Regions from separate parts of the Streptosporangium sp. NPDC049248 genome, predicted to be linked through region 3. Evidence: riboswitches for the same ligand, from Rfam matches in the RefSeq annotation. Region 3 holds a riboswitch; each other region holds the start of a gene.
The links. Region 3 has a riboswitch for cyclic di-AMP ahead of AB0K21_RS32340 (NlpC/P60 family protein). Riboswitches for the same ligand answer to the same signal wherever they lie in the genome.
Positions count from the first base shown of each region.

Region 1 (3,611 bases), on a different contig from region 3:
CTCTGCGCCGCGTCCGTGTCTTCACCATCGGCTTCGGCACCACGAACCCGGCCCCGATGGTCTGTGACAACTCACAGTTCGACGGCCGCGGATTCGGCGGCTGGGGCGGCGGCTTCGGCGGTCGCGGCGGATTCGACAGGGGCCGCAACCCCCGTGTCATCGACGAGCCCGCACTCAAGCGGATAGCCCAGAGCACCGGCGGCTCCTACCACCGCGCTGAGAACGCCGACCAGCTCCAGAGCGCCCTCGACGCCCTCCCCGGCAGCTTCACCGTCATCCGGCAACAGGTCGACACGGCCCCCGCCTTCGCCGCCGGCGGCGCCGCCCTCATCACCGCGGCCCTGTCCCTCTCCCTCTGGTGGAATCGCCCCCGGACACCGACCCGCTGACGTACCTGTGGCCGCAACGCCTCAGCGGTCCCCGCGGGGACGGCGCTAGTACATCGAGATGTGCGGGTGGTCGTAGTGGTTGGCGGTGATGCCGCCGCGGTTGGACATGGTTCTCCAGCCGGAGCCGTGGTTGATGCGCTGGCGCCAGATCACGTACTTCACCCCGAGCTTGGCCTTGTTCTTGATGGCCCAGGCGGCGATCTCGTCGCCGAGCCGGAGATTGGCGGCCGAGGGCATCGTGCCGCCGGTGCTCATCATGAAGTCGCAGGCGCGGCCGAGGGGGTGCTCGCCGCCGTCGTTCGCGGACCGGTAGCAACCGACCGAGTACGGGAGGTCGAAGCGTCTCTTGACGGCCTCACGCATGATCCGGGTCCGATCGGTGATGTTGTCGGCGCCGGTGGGGAGTTGCGGGGCCCAGCTGCCATCGGCGCGGCGGCCGGAGCCGACGGGGGCGAGCTGGTCGAGCTTGTTCTTGATGTCCTTGATCACGTCTTCGACCTCGTCGCGTTGGGTCTGCATCTCTCTGGCCTCCTTACCGATGTCGTCGGTGAGCTTGGCGGCCGTCTCGGTCGCCCTCTTCCTGCGTTCGAGGCTCTCGGCGAAACCCTGCAGGTGGGCGCTCTGCTGGGCGGTGAGCTGCTCCATCACCGCGGCTCCCCCCATGTCGTCGGCGAACAGCAGCGCGGGCAGGCCGCCGGTGCTGCTCTGGTAACGGAGCTGGACTATGGAGTCGACCTGTTTTTCCGCCCTGGCGTAGAGGTCCTCGGCCCTGGCCAGGTTCTGCTTGGCGACGGCCTCGGCCTTCTGCGCCTTCTTGAGGGACTCGCGCTTGGCCGCGTAGGCTTCGATCAGCGAGTCGACCTTCTTGCCGAGTTTGGCCAGCTCGGCGCGGAGCTTGGCCTCGGTCGGCTTGGGCTCCGCGCTTCCCGCGGTGGGGGCGCCGAGGGTGAACGTGGCGATCAGGCTCAAACAAAGGGCCAGAGCCGCATGCCGACGGAACGTGGGGGACGGGGCCGCCACGAACTCTCCTCTCCTTCCGCCTACCGGGTTAGCTGACGGGTTCGGGCTGGAGAACGCCCTTCCACCGAAGTGGTTTCACCCCAGGTGCGGTGGTTCCCCGGCTCCCGGGCGATGCGCCTGGGATTAGGCATATCGGCTGTTGCAGCCGATGTGGGAAGGATAGTAGTGGTAAACACAGGGTCACGCGACTTCAAGACGAGACCAATTGGTGATCAGTTCGTGACAACAGAGCGCAGAAGGTGTGCTGCCTCCTCGGGTAGCACGTCGTTCACGAAGGCGCCCATGGCCGACTCGGAGCCGGCGAGATATTTCAGCTTGTTCGGCGCGCGGCGGATGCTGAACAGCTCCATGTGCGCGTACGACAGGTCGCGACCGGTGTTGACCGGCGCCTGGTGCCAGGCCGCGATGTAGGGCATCGGCACGCCGAACAGTCCGTCGAGGCGGCGGAGCACGTCGGTGTAGAGCGGTCCGAACGCCGCGCGCTCCGCGGGCTCCAGCCCGACCAGATCGGGGACCTGCCGGTGGGGGTAGAGGTGAACCTCCACCGGCCAGCGGGCCGCGGCCGGGACGAACGCCGTCCAGTGCTCGTTCGAGGCCACCACCCGGGTCCCGGCCTCCCGCTCCGCGGCGAGCACGTCGGCGAACAGGTTGCCGCCGGTCCGCTCCCGGTGGCGCCCGGCCGCCCCGAGGGTCAGCCTGGTGCGCGGGGTCACGTAGGGGTACGCGTAGATCTGGCCGTGCGGGTGGAGCAGGGTGATGCCGATCTCGGCTCCCCGGTTCTCGAAACAGAACACCTGCTCCACGCCCGGCATCGCCGACAACTCCGCCGTACGGTCGATCCAGGCCTCCATGACCAGCTCCACCTGCTCGGGGGGGAGCATCGCGAACGAGGAGTCGTGCTCGGCGGTGAAGCAGACCACCTCACAGCGGCCGATCCCGGGGCGGACCTCACTCAACCCGCCGACCTGCTGATAGTCCCCCAGACGGGTGGAGAACGAGGGGAACCTGTTCTCGAAGACCGCCACGTCGTAGGCGGCGGAGGGGATCTCGGTGAGGTTGCCGGAGGTGGAGGGGCAGAGCGGGCACTCGCTGGCCGGAGGCAGGAAGGTGCGGCCCTGGCGGTGTCCGGCCACCGCGATCCACTCCTCGGTCAGCGGGTCGTAGCGCAGCTCGGAGGCGGTGGGGCGGGGCGGCAGGTCGCGCCTGTCGACCGCCCCGCGGTCGGCGTCGTCGCGGTGGTCGAAGTAGAACAGCTCCCGGCCGTCGGCCAGGTGGGTGATCGTACGCTTCATCGGCCGACGCTCTCGCTCTCCTGCTGCGGTTCTGTGATGATCAGCTCTCCCACCGAGGCGGCGAGCTCCTCGCGGGCCTCCCCCGTCAGGCCGGAGTCGGTGACCACGACGTGGGCCTGGGCCAGCTCGGCGATCGTGCTGATGCCGACCGTGCCCCACTTGGTGTGGTCGGCGAGCACCACCAGGCGGTGCGCGGAGGCGACCAGTTCGCGGTTGGTCTCGGCCTCCAGCAGGTTGGGTGTGGTGAACCCGGCTCTGGCGCTCATCCCGTGCACGCCGAGGAAGAGGGTGTCGACGTGGAGCCCCCGGATCGCCGTGACCGCGACCGGGCCGACCAGCGCGTCGGAGGGGGTGCGGACCCCGCCGGTGAGCACGACCGTGCGGTCGGCCCTGGGGGAGCGGTGGAAGACGTCGGCGATCCGGATCGAGTTGGTGATCACGGTCAGCTCGGGCACGTCGGTCACATGGTGGGCGAGCGTCCAGGTCGTGGTTCCCGCGGAGAGTGCGATGGCGGTGGCGGGCCGGACGAGCCGGGCGGCCCGCCGGGCGATCGTCTCCTTCTCCGCCTGCTGGCGCGCCGACTTGGCGGCGAAGCCCGGTTCCTCGGTCGAGCCGGACCCGGCGGCGGTGGCGCCACCGTGGACCTTCTCCACCAGCCCGCGCTCGGAGAGCACCTCAAGGTCGCGCCGGATCGTCATGTCGGACACGCCGAGCTCCCGGACGAGATCGGCGACCCTGACCCCGCCCCTGCTCCGCACCCTCTCCAGGATCGCCTGCTGCCGCTGCTGGGCGAGCATTGACTCACTCCCTTTAATTCACCAGATTCCACCAAAATACCACGGCGAGTATCGGGAAATACTGTTGAATTGTGGTGGTCGCCCGCTCACAGCCGCTCAAGCTCCGCCATGAT
Region 1 is NZ_JBFAQY010000024.1:122,806-126,416, forward strand. Features, by position in the region: gene AB0K21_RS33200 (VWA domain-containing protein) at 1-389, shown strand, start outside; gene AB0K21_RS33205 (hypothetical protein) at 435-1,358, opposite strand; cyclic di-AMP (ydaO/yuaA leader) riboswitch at 1,413-1,549, opposite strand; gene galT (galactose-1-phosphate uridylyltransferase) at 1,622-2,701, opposite strand; gene AB0K21_RS33215 (DeoR/GlpR family DNA-binding transcription regulator) at 2,698-3,498, opposite strand; gene AB0K21_RS33220 (metal-dependent phosphohydrolase) at 3,585-3,611, opposite strand, start outside.
Region 1: linked by a shared signal. The riboswitch ahead of AB0K21_RS33205 (hypothetical protein) and the one ahead of AB0K21_RS32340 (NlpC/P60 family protein) in region 3 are both predicted to bind cyclic di-AMP.

Region 2 (3,611 bases), on a different contig from region 3:
GCAGGTAGAGGCTGTGTCCGGGCGTGGTCGGCACCCACTCGCGGTCGGTCTGGACGAGCAGTTCCAGCGACTCGACGAACGTCTCCTCGGGCAGCTCGGGCATGGCCATCCGCAGTGCGGAGGTGTTGAAGCGGGCGGCGTTGGCCTCGGGGCGGAACGTCACGATCGCACCGTTCTGCTGGCGGTACGCCTTCATGCCCTCGAAGAGCTCCTGCGCGTAGTGGAAGACCGCGGTCGCGGGATCGAGGCTGAGCGGGCCGTACGGCATGAGCCGGGCGTCGTGCCAGCCCTCGCCCTCGGTGTAGTCGATCGAGATCATGTGGTCGGTGAAGACCTGGCCGAACCCCGGAGCCGCCATTACCTGCTCGCGCTCGGCCGCGGTGCGCGCGTGGTCGGAGAGCTGCACGTCGAAGCTGAGCTTCTGAGCGGTGGTCATGACGCGGATCCTTACCTTGGTGTCTGGCTTACCCTTGGGTCCATTGTGTGTTGGACCGGGTAACGGGAAACTACTGCATCCATGCCGAAAACCGGCAGTGCGTGGGAAACAAAAACGCGCCCGGCGGCTCGGAGGAGCCGCCAGGCGCGTCGGGGTCGAGGGGGCGGCTTCCTCAGCCGGCTACTCGCGCGGTGATGTCGTCACCGATCTCCTGGGTGGTCCGGCCGGCCCAGCCGGCCAGCCGCTCGAGCAGGTCGTCGGCGACGGCCTGCTCGACCCGGGCCGCCTCGTCGGCCAGGCCCAGGTGGTCCAGGAGCATGGCGACCGACAGGATCGTGGCGGTCGGGTCGGCCTTGCCCTGGCCCGCGATGTCCGGGGCGCTGCCGTGCACCGGTTCGAACATGCTCGGCGCGGTGCGGTCGGGGTTGACGTTGCCGCTGGCCGCCAGGCCGATGCCGCCGGCGATCGCCGCGCCGATGTCGGTGAGGATGTCACCGAAGAGGTTGTCGGTGACGATCACGTCGAAGCGCTCCGGCTGGCTGACGAAGAACATCGAGGCCGCGTCGACGTGGCAGTAGTCGGTCTGGACCTCGGGGTACTCCACGCTGATCCGGTCGAACGTGCGGGCCCAGAGGTCACCGGCGTAGGTGAGCACGTTGGTCTTGTGGACCAGCGTCAGCTTCTTGCGGGGGCGGGCCACCGCCTTCTCGAAGGCGTAGCGCACCACGCGCTCGACACCGTAGGCGGTGTTCAGCGACTCCTGGGTGGCGATCTCGTGCGGCGTGCCGCGGCGCATGACCCCTCCGGCACCGGCGTAGGGGCCCTCGGTGCCCTCCCGGACGACGATCATGTCGATGTCCTCGGGGCGGGCCTTGCCCAGCGGCGTCTCGACGCCGGGGAAGAGCTTGACCGGGCGGAGGTTCACATAGTGGTCGAGCTGGAAGCGGAGCTTGAGCAGCAGGTCGCGCTCCAGGATGCCCGGGGGCACGCTGGGGTCGCCGACCGCGCCGAGCAGGATCGCGTCGTATCCGCGTAGCTCGTCGAGCAGCGGGTCGGGCAGGGTCTCACCGGTCTCGTGGTAGCGCTTGGCCCCGAGGTCGTACGTGGTGGTCTCCACCTTGGTGCCGACCGCTTCGAGGACCTTCAGGCCCTCGGTGACGACCTCGACTCCGATCCCGTCCCCGGGGATGACCGCCAGGCGAATGTTACGCGAATCCATGCAGGCACCTTACCTGTCCGTCTCGGTGATCGAACACCGATCTCACCCTTCGGACGTGTCCGCACGTCCGCCCGTGTGATCACTTTGTCCTTTTTTGCTCCCTATTGACCGTTTCGTGAGGTTTCGTTATCGTCCTCCCCATTCACATTGATGCCTAATCCGTACGGACCATCCCCCTACCGGCCCGTACGGAGCCGGGGAACCACTTTTTTCGGGATCCACCGGGCCCCCGGGAACCTCGCTCCGCCCCGGAGCGCGTTCCCGGCTGCCATCACGGGATTCCTTGGGGCGAATCGGTGCGCTTTCGCGCCGTAGGGCGGCCTCCACGCCCGAGCCCGACAGCTCACCCGGCCGGCCTTATGGAAGGAATCATCCTGTCCGGCAAGATGTACTCTCGCGTCCTGTCCCTCCTCGTCTCAGGCGCCGCGGTGTTCGCGGCCTCGGCCATGGCGCCGACGGCGGCACTGGCCGCCTCCCCTCTCCCCTCCCCCGAGGCTCCCACGCTCGGCACCGTCAGGTTGAAGGCGGCACTGAAGAGCGCGGCCCCCAAGCCCGCCTGGCAGACGGCCGTCAAGTGGGCCATGTCCAAGCGCGGCACGCCCTACGTCTGGGGTGGCACCGGCAACGGCGGCTTCGACTGCTCGGGCCTGATGCTCCGCGCCTACGGCGCCGCCGGGATCAAGCTGCCCCGCGTCACCAACGACCAGTACGCCGCCTTCTCCAAGAAGATCGCCTGGAAGGACCTCAAGGCCGGTGACCTGGCCTTCTTCAGCGGTCTCGGCCATGTCGGCATGATCACCAGGCCCGGCTACATGGTCCACGCCCCGCGGAGCGGCGACGTGGTCAAGGAGGAGAAGCTCAGCGCCTGGCGCCGGTCCTCCTTCGTCGGCGCGGTGCGCCCCGATCCGCAGGGGGTCAGGTTGACCGAGCAGATCAAACTAGCGACCGACGGATGAGACACGCCGGCTGATCGGCCGAGGGAACCCCGTCGGCGCCGGGAACCGGTTCAGCGGATGGGAGAACCACCGTTGTCCCGGCGGTCCAGGGCGGTCTGGAGCGCCTCGGCGGCCTCGTCCTTGACCTCTTCGGCGTGGTTCCAGGGATACATGTCGTACATGGCGAATCTCGTCTCGGTCGGATGCGAGCAGGGCGATGGTCGAGACTCCGATCAGGGCTCCGACCAGGCCTGATGTCACGGGTCCGGATCACGGACCGGTGATCTGGGCGTGGCACCGGAGAGTCGCCGGCCCACCCCTGTCAGACCCCGTCGCGGCAGGTTGGGACCTGGCGCATTTCATCTCAGGCTACCTGGCGGCCGGAACGCCGTCTCGCCCGGCGTACACACTTCTCACATATCGAGACGAAAGGTGGCCGTCGCCCCGCGGTGCGGGGCGACGGCCACCTCGGTGAATCCTTTGCCTGCCGCTAGTCGGCCAGGTCGACCGAGCGGCCGCTGTCGGCGCCGATCTCCGCGCCGATCTGGTCGATCACGTCGGCCGGGATGGCGGTGTCGACGGTGAGTGCGATGAGGGCCTTGCCGCCCTTGACGTCCCGGGCCACCTGCATCGAGGCGATGTTGATCGAGTGGTCGCCGAGGATGCGGCCGACCACGCCGACGACGCCGGGGCGGTCGGTGTAGGTGAAGAACGACAGGTGGTCGGTCGGCTCGATCTCCATCTGGTAGCCGTTGACCTCGACGATCTTCGTGATCTGCCTCGGACCCGACAGGGTGCCGGAGACCGAGACCGCGCGGCCGTCGGCGAGGACGCCGCGGACCGTCACCACGTTGCGCCAGTCGGGGCTCTCCGCGCTGGTGACCAGCTCGACCGAGACGCCGCGGTCCTTGGCCAGCAGCGGGGCGTTGACGTAGGTGACGGAGTCCTCGACCACGTCCGTGAAGACACCCTTGAGCGCGGCCAGCTCCAGCACGCGGACGTCGTGGGCGGCGATCTCGCC
Region 2 is NZ_JBFAQY010000003.1:9,672-13,282, reverse strand. Features, by position in the region: gene AB0K21_RS06695 (branched-chain amino acid aminotransferase) at 1-436, opposite strand, end outside; gene AB0K21_RS06690 (3-isopropylmalate dehydrogenase) at 609-1,655, opposite strand; cyclic di-AMP (ydaO/yuaA leader) riboswitch at 1,797-2,027, shown strand; gene AB0K21_RS06685 (C40 family peptidase) at 2,042-2,611, shown strand; gene serA (phosphoglycerate dehydrogenase) at 3,081-3,611, opposite strand, start outside.
Region 2: linked by a shared signal. The riboswitch ahead of AB0K21_RS06685 (C40 family peptidase) and the one ahead of AB0K21_RS32340 (NlpC/P60 family protein) in region 3 are both predicted to bind cyclic di-AMP.

Region 3 (3,611 bases):
CGGACGCCCGGGAGATCCACTGGGATGCCAAGTGGGGCCAGGGCAAGCTCGTCCAGGAGATCTTCGAGGCGCTCGTCGAGCACACGCTCGTCCAGCCCACGTTCGTCATGGACTATCCGGTGGAGACCTCCCCGCTGACCCGCCAGCACCGTGACAACCCGCTCCTCACCGAGAAGTGGGACCTGATCGGGTTCGGCACCGAGCTCGGCACCGCCTACTCGGAGCTGGTCGACCCGGTCGAGCAGCGTCGCCGCCTCACCGAGCAGTCCCTGCTCGCCGCGGGCGGGGACGCCGAGGCCATGCAGCTTGACGAGGACTTCCTCACCGCACTGGAATATGCGATGCCGCCCACCGGCGGCATGGGTCTCGGCATCGACCGCCTCATCATGGCCTTCACCGGTAAGAACATCCGCGAGACCATCCTGTTCCCGCTGGTCAAGCCGGCCGGCTAAGTCCGAGGGCGGCGTCGCCGGACCGCGCGGGACCTCGTCCCGTGCGGTCCGGCGCGGTCGGGCGACGCGACCGTTCCCGCCGGGCGCTGTCCGCCGGGACCGAAGCCCGGACGACGGCCCGGGACGGTGTCTCCGGGTCTCCGGGTCTCCAGGGCGGGCCGGTCGGGCTCGGCGCGTACCTTCCCCCGGCCGGCGTACCGAGTAGCGCCCTCACCCGCCTCGCGGGCACTTCCGCACCACTGTCCCGCGCCGTCCCACACCGTCTCGCACGGCTCCGTGCCGGCCCGCGTGGGCGCGAGCGCGGCGCGCGGACGATGCCCGGGCGGACGGGGCGAACCCCGATGGGCCGGGAATCGTGGGGCCGTGCTCACTCTCCCCATGCAATTTCGGACGGATTTCTGCATAGCGCAGAAACTCCCTTTAAGCATGTCCAATATCGCCTGACGCCGGTCGTTGGCACCTGATACTTCGCGAATGCCGCAAAGGTGCTCGCGCAGGCTTCCCATTTCAGAGTTTTCCGCGAGGTGCCGTCAAGGCGCCGGCCGGCGTGGCCGTCGAAGAGCGTCACGATGAGATCGATTTTCCCGGGGAAAAGCGGGCGGCTCGCTTCCGCCGAGGATGCGGCCCCGCGGGCGCGTGCCGCCACGACGGTTCCGGCAAAACCTTGTTCTGCCAGGACTTCTGTTGTCGCAGCCAGAGGGGCGTCTGCGGGCTCGTGCGGGGGCACAGTCGTGACTTAACCCCAAAGGCGCTGACATATCATGAGTACTTCACGTAGCACCTAGTATGTCAATAGTGGGCGCGCGCTATGAAGAGTAGAACTTGACGACCTTTGAACAAGGCGTTTACCGTTCCTGGCGGACGGTATTCATTTCCGGCGTCTCACGCCCGGTTTCCAGAGTGGGGGGAGTGACTCTTGATGGCATATCCAGAAGTGGATTCTCGCCATGGCGACAGCCCCCTGGGCATGAGTGATATCGGTCTCAGTGACAACGACCTCGTGCTGCTGGCTGAACTCGCCAAGGGTGTCACCGTCGACAGGGTGGGCCGCCGCCTCGATATCAGCGGCCGGACCGTCAGGCGCAGGCTCAGAGGCATCTGCGACCGCATCGGTGTCGCCACGGCGATCGAAGCCGTGGCCTGGGCGGCCCGCCGCCGCCTGATCTAGGCCCTTCCCCTGGGGCTTTCGCCCACTGCGGTCGGGTGACGCCTCGCCGCGTTGTCGTCGGCCGCCGCACCCGCGGGGCACGAGTCCTGGGGGCGCGACTCCGGGGAGCGCCGTCCGACCGGCCCTCGGCAGGGCAGGGTTCGCCGGGCAGGAGCGGGCGCGCTCCTGCCGAGGGCCGGTCGGCTCGGCCGCTCAGTCGGCGATCCGCACCCCGCCGGCGAAGGGCCGGTTGTCGATCGTGGCGATGTGGATGACGTCACCCGTCCGGGGCGCGTGGACCATCAGGCCCGCGCCGATGTAGATCCCGACGTGGTGCAGGTCGCTGTAGAAGAAGACCAGGTCGCCTGGGCGCAGATCGTTTCTGGAGATGTGGGTGCCCGCGGTCCACTGGTTGCCGGTGTAGTGCGGCAGGCTGATGCCGACCTTCTGGTAGGCCCACATGACCAGCCCGGAGCAGTCGAAGGAGTTGGGGCCCTCGGCGCCCCAGACGTACGGCTTGAGTTGCTGGGTGAGCGCCCAGCGGGCCGCCTCCGCCGCCTTGCCGCTGCCCACGATGGGCACGTCGACCTTCACCCGGGCACCCCTGTTGCTGACGGCCCTGGTGCGCACCTCGCTGAACAGGTCACTCTCGACCCGCGCGACCAGTCGCTCGATCTTGCTGCGCTTGCCCTCGATCTCCTCCAGGAGCGCCTTGACCTCCGAGGTCCTCGCCTTGGCGCTGGCCTGTGCCCGCTCGGCGGCCTCGATCGCCCGGCCGACCTGGGCGACCTCCTCACTCTGCTGCTGCTGGAGGGCGTAGTTGGTGGTGGCCTGGTCGAGGAAGGTGTCGGGATCGGTCGCCTGGGTGAAGGCGAGTCCGGAGTTCAGGCCGCCGGACATGTAGTTGCTCTGTGCGAGGAGGGTGGCCTTGGTGCGCCGGGTCGCGAGCTCCGACTCGCTCGTCGCGAGGGTCTTCTTGGCGCTTTCCGCGGCTCGCTGGGCCTGCTTGAGCCTGACCCGTTCGCCGTTGTACTGCTCGGCGAGCGTGCCGATCTCCTCGTGCAGCTTCTCGGCCTGCTTGGCCAGTTGCTGGAGGCTGGGCTCGGGATCCGCCGTGGCCGAGACCAGGGGGGTGCCGAGGGTCATGATGGCGAACGCCAGGCCGATGACCGCCATGCGGCGACTCCGCCTCCGCGGCGCGCGTTCTCGACAGCGGGCGTCGCCGCCCGCGTGCTCTCCTGCGCGGTCGCGCATGCGCTTCACCAACGGGCTCCTCTCCTCGGCCGCCTACCGGGTTAGCTGACGGGTTCGGGCCGGAGGCAGCCCTACCGGGTGCGCCGGTGGCACTCGGATTCACCCCGAAGGACGTGGTGGGTCCCCGGTTCCCCTGGTCGGGAGATTCGGCGGGTCAGGCTTTTTACGTCTCTGACATCGAGCACGGAGATTAGTGCACTCGTGGTTCCTGCTCAACCAGAACTGCGAACTCAGTAGAGGTTTCGCAACTGAAATGTCACGGAAAGATCACATGGCAATATGATCAACATGGCCATTACGCTGCCTTTGCCTTCCTTGCGGCGGGCCCGGCGCGGGTCTTCCCTGGTCCGGGACCGTGCCAAAGATGAGCTGCGACACATCGGAGGCGTCGTGCGCCCAGCGTGGTAAACCAACTACCAAGGGTCATGTGATGCCTTCGGGGCCGGAGTTAAGGATGAGCCGTAATTGAAGGCCGGAGAGGACGTACGCTGATCGGTCATGGAGCAGCTTGCGGAGCATTCTCCCGTGCCGTTCGCGATCCCCGGGAAAGAAGGGGAGCGGCGAACCGGATCCGAGGGAGAGGAGCGGGAGTCACCCGCTCCCGGCGTCACCCCGGCGGTCACGGTCCGCCGCGCCCGCACCCCGGACGTCCGCGCCATCAGGCGGCTCGTCGACACCTACGGTGGAGCCGGCCCGCGCCTGCTGGAGAAGGCCACCGTCACCCTGTACGAGGACATCCAGGAGTTCTGGGTCGCGAC
Region 3 is NZ_JBFAQY010000023.1:90,082-93,692, forward strand. Features, by position in the region: gene lysX (bifunctional lysylphosphatidylglycerol synthetase/lysine--tRNA ligase LysX) at 1-452, shown strand, start outside; gene AB0K21_RS32335 (LuxR C-terminal-related transcriptional regulator) at 1,420-1,620, shown strand; gene AB0K21_RS32340 (NlpC/P60 family protein) at 1,813-2,775, opposite strand; cyclic di-AMP (ydaO/yuaA leader) riboswitch at 2,868-3,015, opposite strand; gene AB0K21_RS32345 (amino-acid N-acetyltransferase) at 3,352-3,611, shown strand, end outside.

Region 4 (3,611 bases), on a different contig from region 3:
GTCGCGGAGTCGTCCGGCCTCCATCGGCCTGAAGTCGTTGAAGATCGGCTCGATGAGCACCGGGTAGGCGAAGGAGGCCGCCACCGTCAGTGCGAACGCGCCGGCCGCCGCCGGGATCCACCAGCGCCGGTAGCGCCGCGCCAGCGCGACCACCGCCAGAACCATGATCGCGGTCAGCGCGGTGCCGACGCCCAGGCTCTTGATCCGGTCGACGGTCCAGGTCGGCCAGGTCTGGGTGGACAACCCGAAGTCGCGCAGGTAGGTCTCCGACCACATCCCCAGCGGCCAGCGCAGCATCGCGACGGCCACCGAAAACACCAGCACGCCGAGCAGCACCCGCAGCCACCACGGCCCCCGCAGCCGGCCGACGAGCCGGGCGCCCAGCGGGGTGCCCACCAGCACCCCCGCCACCACCAGCGTCAGGCCGAGGGAGAGGTAACCCGGTACGCTGACCAGTCTGTCGAACGCCTCGGACCTGGCGATCTGCTCGGCCGTGAAGTCGCGGCCCGGATCGGGGACGACCGCCGGGGTTCCCGCGGGCAGCGCCCGCCAGGGCGTGGCGACCGCCACGACCGCCAGGGTGACCACCCCCAGCGCGGCCAGCGCCCACCCCGCCGACCGCACACCCGAGGGCGCGTCCGTCGTGCTCAGCGTCATCAAACACCTCCAGCGTGGAGCCCGAACCCTGGGCCCCGTCCTTTGGATCCTCCGCCTGCCGCGGTCGGCCGGACGGCGCCTCGCCGTGTCGTCACCGGTCACCGCGGCACGCCGCGGCTCCCTCCCGCGCCCTGCGAGGCACCCGCCGACCGCTCCTCGCCACGGCGAGATCCGCCAGGTGGGGCCTGGACCGGGAAGGACACAAGGATGTCAGGCGAGTTCCTCTCCGAGATAGTCACGCCACGCCACGGTGAGTTGGGCGGGCGACAGGCCGAGCGTGTCGGTGACATCGCCACCGTAGAGCCTCACCAGGGCCTTCTCACCGAAGCGCTCCGCGATGAACCGGCAGGCGAGCCAGGCCTCCTCGTACGCCTGTGCGAGCCGCGGAGCGCCGGGGGCGAAGTCGGCGGGGCCCGGGAGACGGGCGGGCAGGACTCCGGCGCGCACCTCGGCGGCCAGCTCGGCGGCGGCCGTCCGTACCGGGATTCCGGCATCGCGGTAGCCGACGTAGTCGGCGAAGCCCTCCGACAGCCACATCGGCACCCGGCCGCCGCGGGTCGCGCCGGTGGCCACGTGCACCAGCTCGTGCGTGATCACCACGTCCCTGCCGGTCATGGTGAGCCTCGCGTAGCCCGAAGGCAGGACGATCACCCGGTCCGCGGTCGCCATCGCGGCCAGGCCCCGGGTGCTCTCCGCTCCGGCGAGTGCCGCGGCCTCGGCATCGGTGGCGGGGAACAGGATCACCGCTCGGACCGGCCCCCAGATCGCCGCGACCGCGCGACGGGCCCGGTCGGCCCTGGCGGCCAGGTCCCGCAGGACGGCGGGCGCGAGGTCGTGGCCGATCACGAGGGAGTACTCACCCCGGACGACGACGGCGGCGCCGGGCCACAGGTCTCGAAGGCCGACGGGGAGTTCTCCGGCGCGCTGGAGAGGATCGTGAGGAAGCGGGCCGGCTCCGGCCAGGAGAGGTCCCGTCCCGGCCGACGGGCCCACGCTCATCAGCGCCAGCATCCCGGCGAGCACGGTGCGGCGCCCCTTCGGGACGGACATAACGAGTCGATGTTATCGGAATGCCGGCCGGTGCTCCGGCCTCCGGGCCAGGGGCCGTCGATCGACCGGCATCGCGACGCTCCTTGCCGGAGGCGCGGATCCGCCCGGGCGGCACGCTCGCGGCCCCTACCGGAAACGGAGCGGCCCCGCCCCTCCACATGTGAGGAACGGGGCCGGCGCCCCTTGCCCGGGTCAGGCTCCGGGCCGGACCGCTCCGGCGAAGGAGGACCTGTAGTACCCCTCCAGCTTCACGATCCGGACCGTCTTGCCGCTGCTCGGCGAGTGGACCATCCTGCCCTTGCCGACATACATGCCGACGTGGCCCTTTCCACTGAAGAACATCAGGTCACCGGGGCGCAGGTGGCTCCACGAGACCTTCTTCCTGATCGCCCGGTACTGGCTGTGCGTGATCCGGGGGATGGACACGCCCGCCTTGCGCCAGGCGTATTTGACGAGCCCCGAGCAGTCGAACGCGCCGGGACCGGAGGCACCCCACCGGTACGGATCGCCGATCTGCTTCTTGGCCGTCGAAACGGCCTTGCGGGCCCGAACCTTCTGCAGGGCCGCCCTGCTCATCTTGGTCTTGACCTTGGTACCGGCCTTGGCCTTGTGCGCAGCCCGATCGGTCTGCTCGGAGACTCCGGCCGCGGTGTTGACCAGGATCTCAGGGGTGCTGTCCGTCGTCGCTCCGGCCGCCGTCGACCCCAGGGTGACCGCTCCGGCTGAGGCGGTCAAGGTGAGGGCGACACCGCCGAGGGAAAGGCGGAAAAGGCGCGATAGACGGGTGTTACACGGGGTGGTAGACAGGATTTCTCCTTGGTGCTTCCACTGATGCCTACCGGGTTAGCTGACGGGTTCGGGCTGGGAAGATGCCCTACGGCGCAAATGCGCTGATTCACCCCTGGCCACGTTGTCTCGGGCCTTTTGGGTCCCCGGTTCCATGCCTCCTGGCTGCGTGGATTCGGCGGGCCGCCGCGATGAGGTCCGCCCCCGGCGGGGGAGCGGCGGCCGGTTGGATTTCTATAGGGACACCGGCCCGAAGACCGACATTCACCGCGACGGCATGGCTTGCACGTCGCGAGGCCAGAAGTTACCCCGATCTCCAACTTTCGGCAAAGCATTCGCCAAACAAGAAGATCGACAAGCGTTCGTGATCTTCCCGTTACCCCTGCTTAATGGCCATTTATGCTATTGAGATATGACCCTCGTCACACCTCTGGAATCACACCCGACAAATCACGATTTCTGTAATGTTCATCACATTTACCATCATTCACGGTTGAAGCCGTGAGGGGCCCTCCCCCGCCGCCGAGCACGCGTCAGCGCCGGACGCACGTGTAGGCGCCGTAGATCGATTCCCTGAAGTCCGCCTGGACGATCTCGAACCCGGCTGCGTCGAGCATCGGTTCGAGAAGCCATCGGAAGGTGCTGTACTCGGTGCGCAGATGCTCGGCGTAGTCCTCGCGGGTGTAGCCCAGCGCGGGATCGTCGGCCGCGCCGTCGAGCCAGCGGCCGAGCACGGCGCCGGCCTCGGCCGGCCGGAAATCGAAGATCAGGTCGCGCAGGCGCAGGACGCCCCCGGGCCGTACGATCCGCGCGATGCGGTCGAGCGCGACCGCCTTCCAGAAGTCGGGGAGCTGATGAAGGGCGTGACGGGTGTAGACCGCGTCCGCGGGTGGCCCCGCGTGCTCGTAGGAGAGAAAACCCGCCCGCACGCACTCGATGTTGGCCAGGCCGTCCTCGGCGGCCCGGACGGTCAGGAAGTCGTGCATCGCCGGGGAGACGTCAACCGCCACCACCCGCCGGAACCGCCGCGCCGCGGCCAGGGCGAACTGCCCCGTCCCCGCGCCGAGTTCCACGACCGTCGCCGTCTCCCCCACGCCGCGCCCGGCGAGCGCGGCGAG
Region 4 is NZ_JBFAQY010000022.1:136,474-140,084, reverse strand. Features, by position in the region: gene AB0K21_RS31810 (M48 family metallopeptidase) at 1-657, opposite strand, end outside; gene AB0K21_RS31805 (hypothetical protein) at 868-1,707, opposite strand; gene AB0K21_RS31800 (C40 family peptidase) at 1,900-2,442, opposite strand; cyclic di-AMP (ydaO/yuaA leader) riboswitch at 2,525-2,684, opposite strand; gene AB0K21_RS31795 (class I SAM-dependent methyltransferase) at 3,027-3,611, opposite strand, start outside.
Region 4: linked by a shared signal. The riboswitch ahead of AB0K21_RS31800 (C40 family peptidase) and the one ahead of AB0K21_RS32340 (NlpC/P60 family protein) in region 3 are both predicted to bind cyclic di-AMP.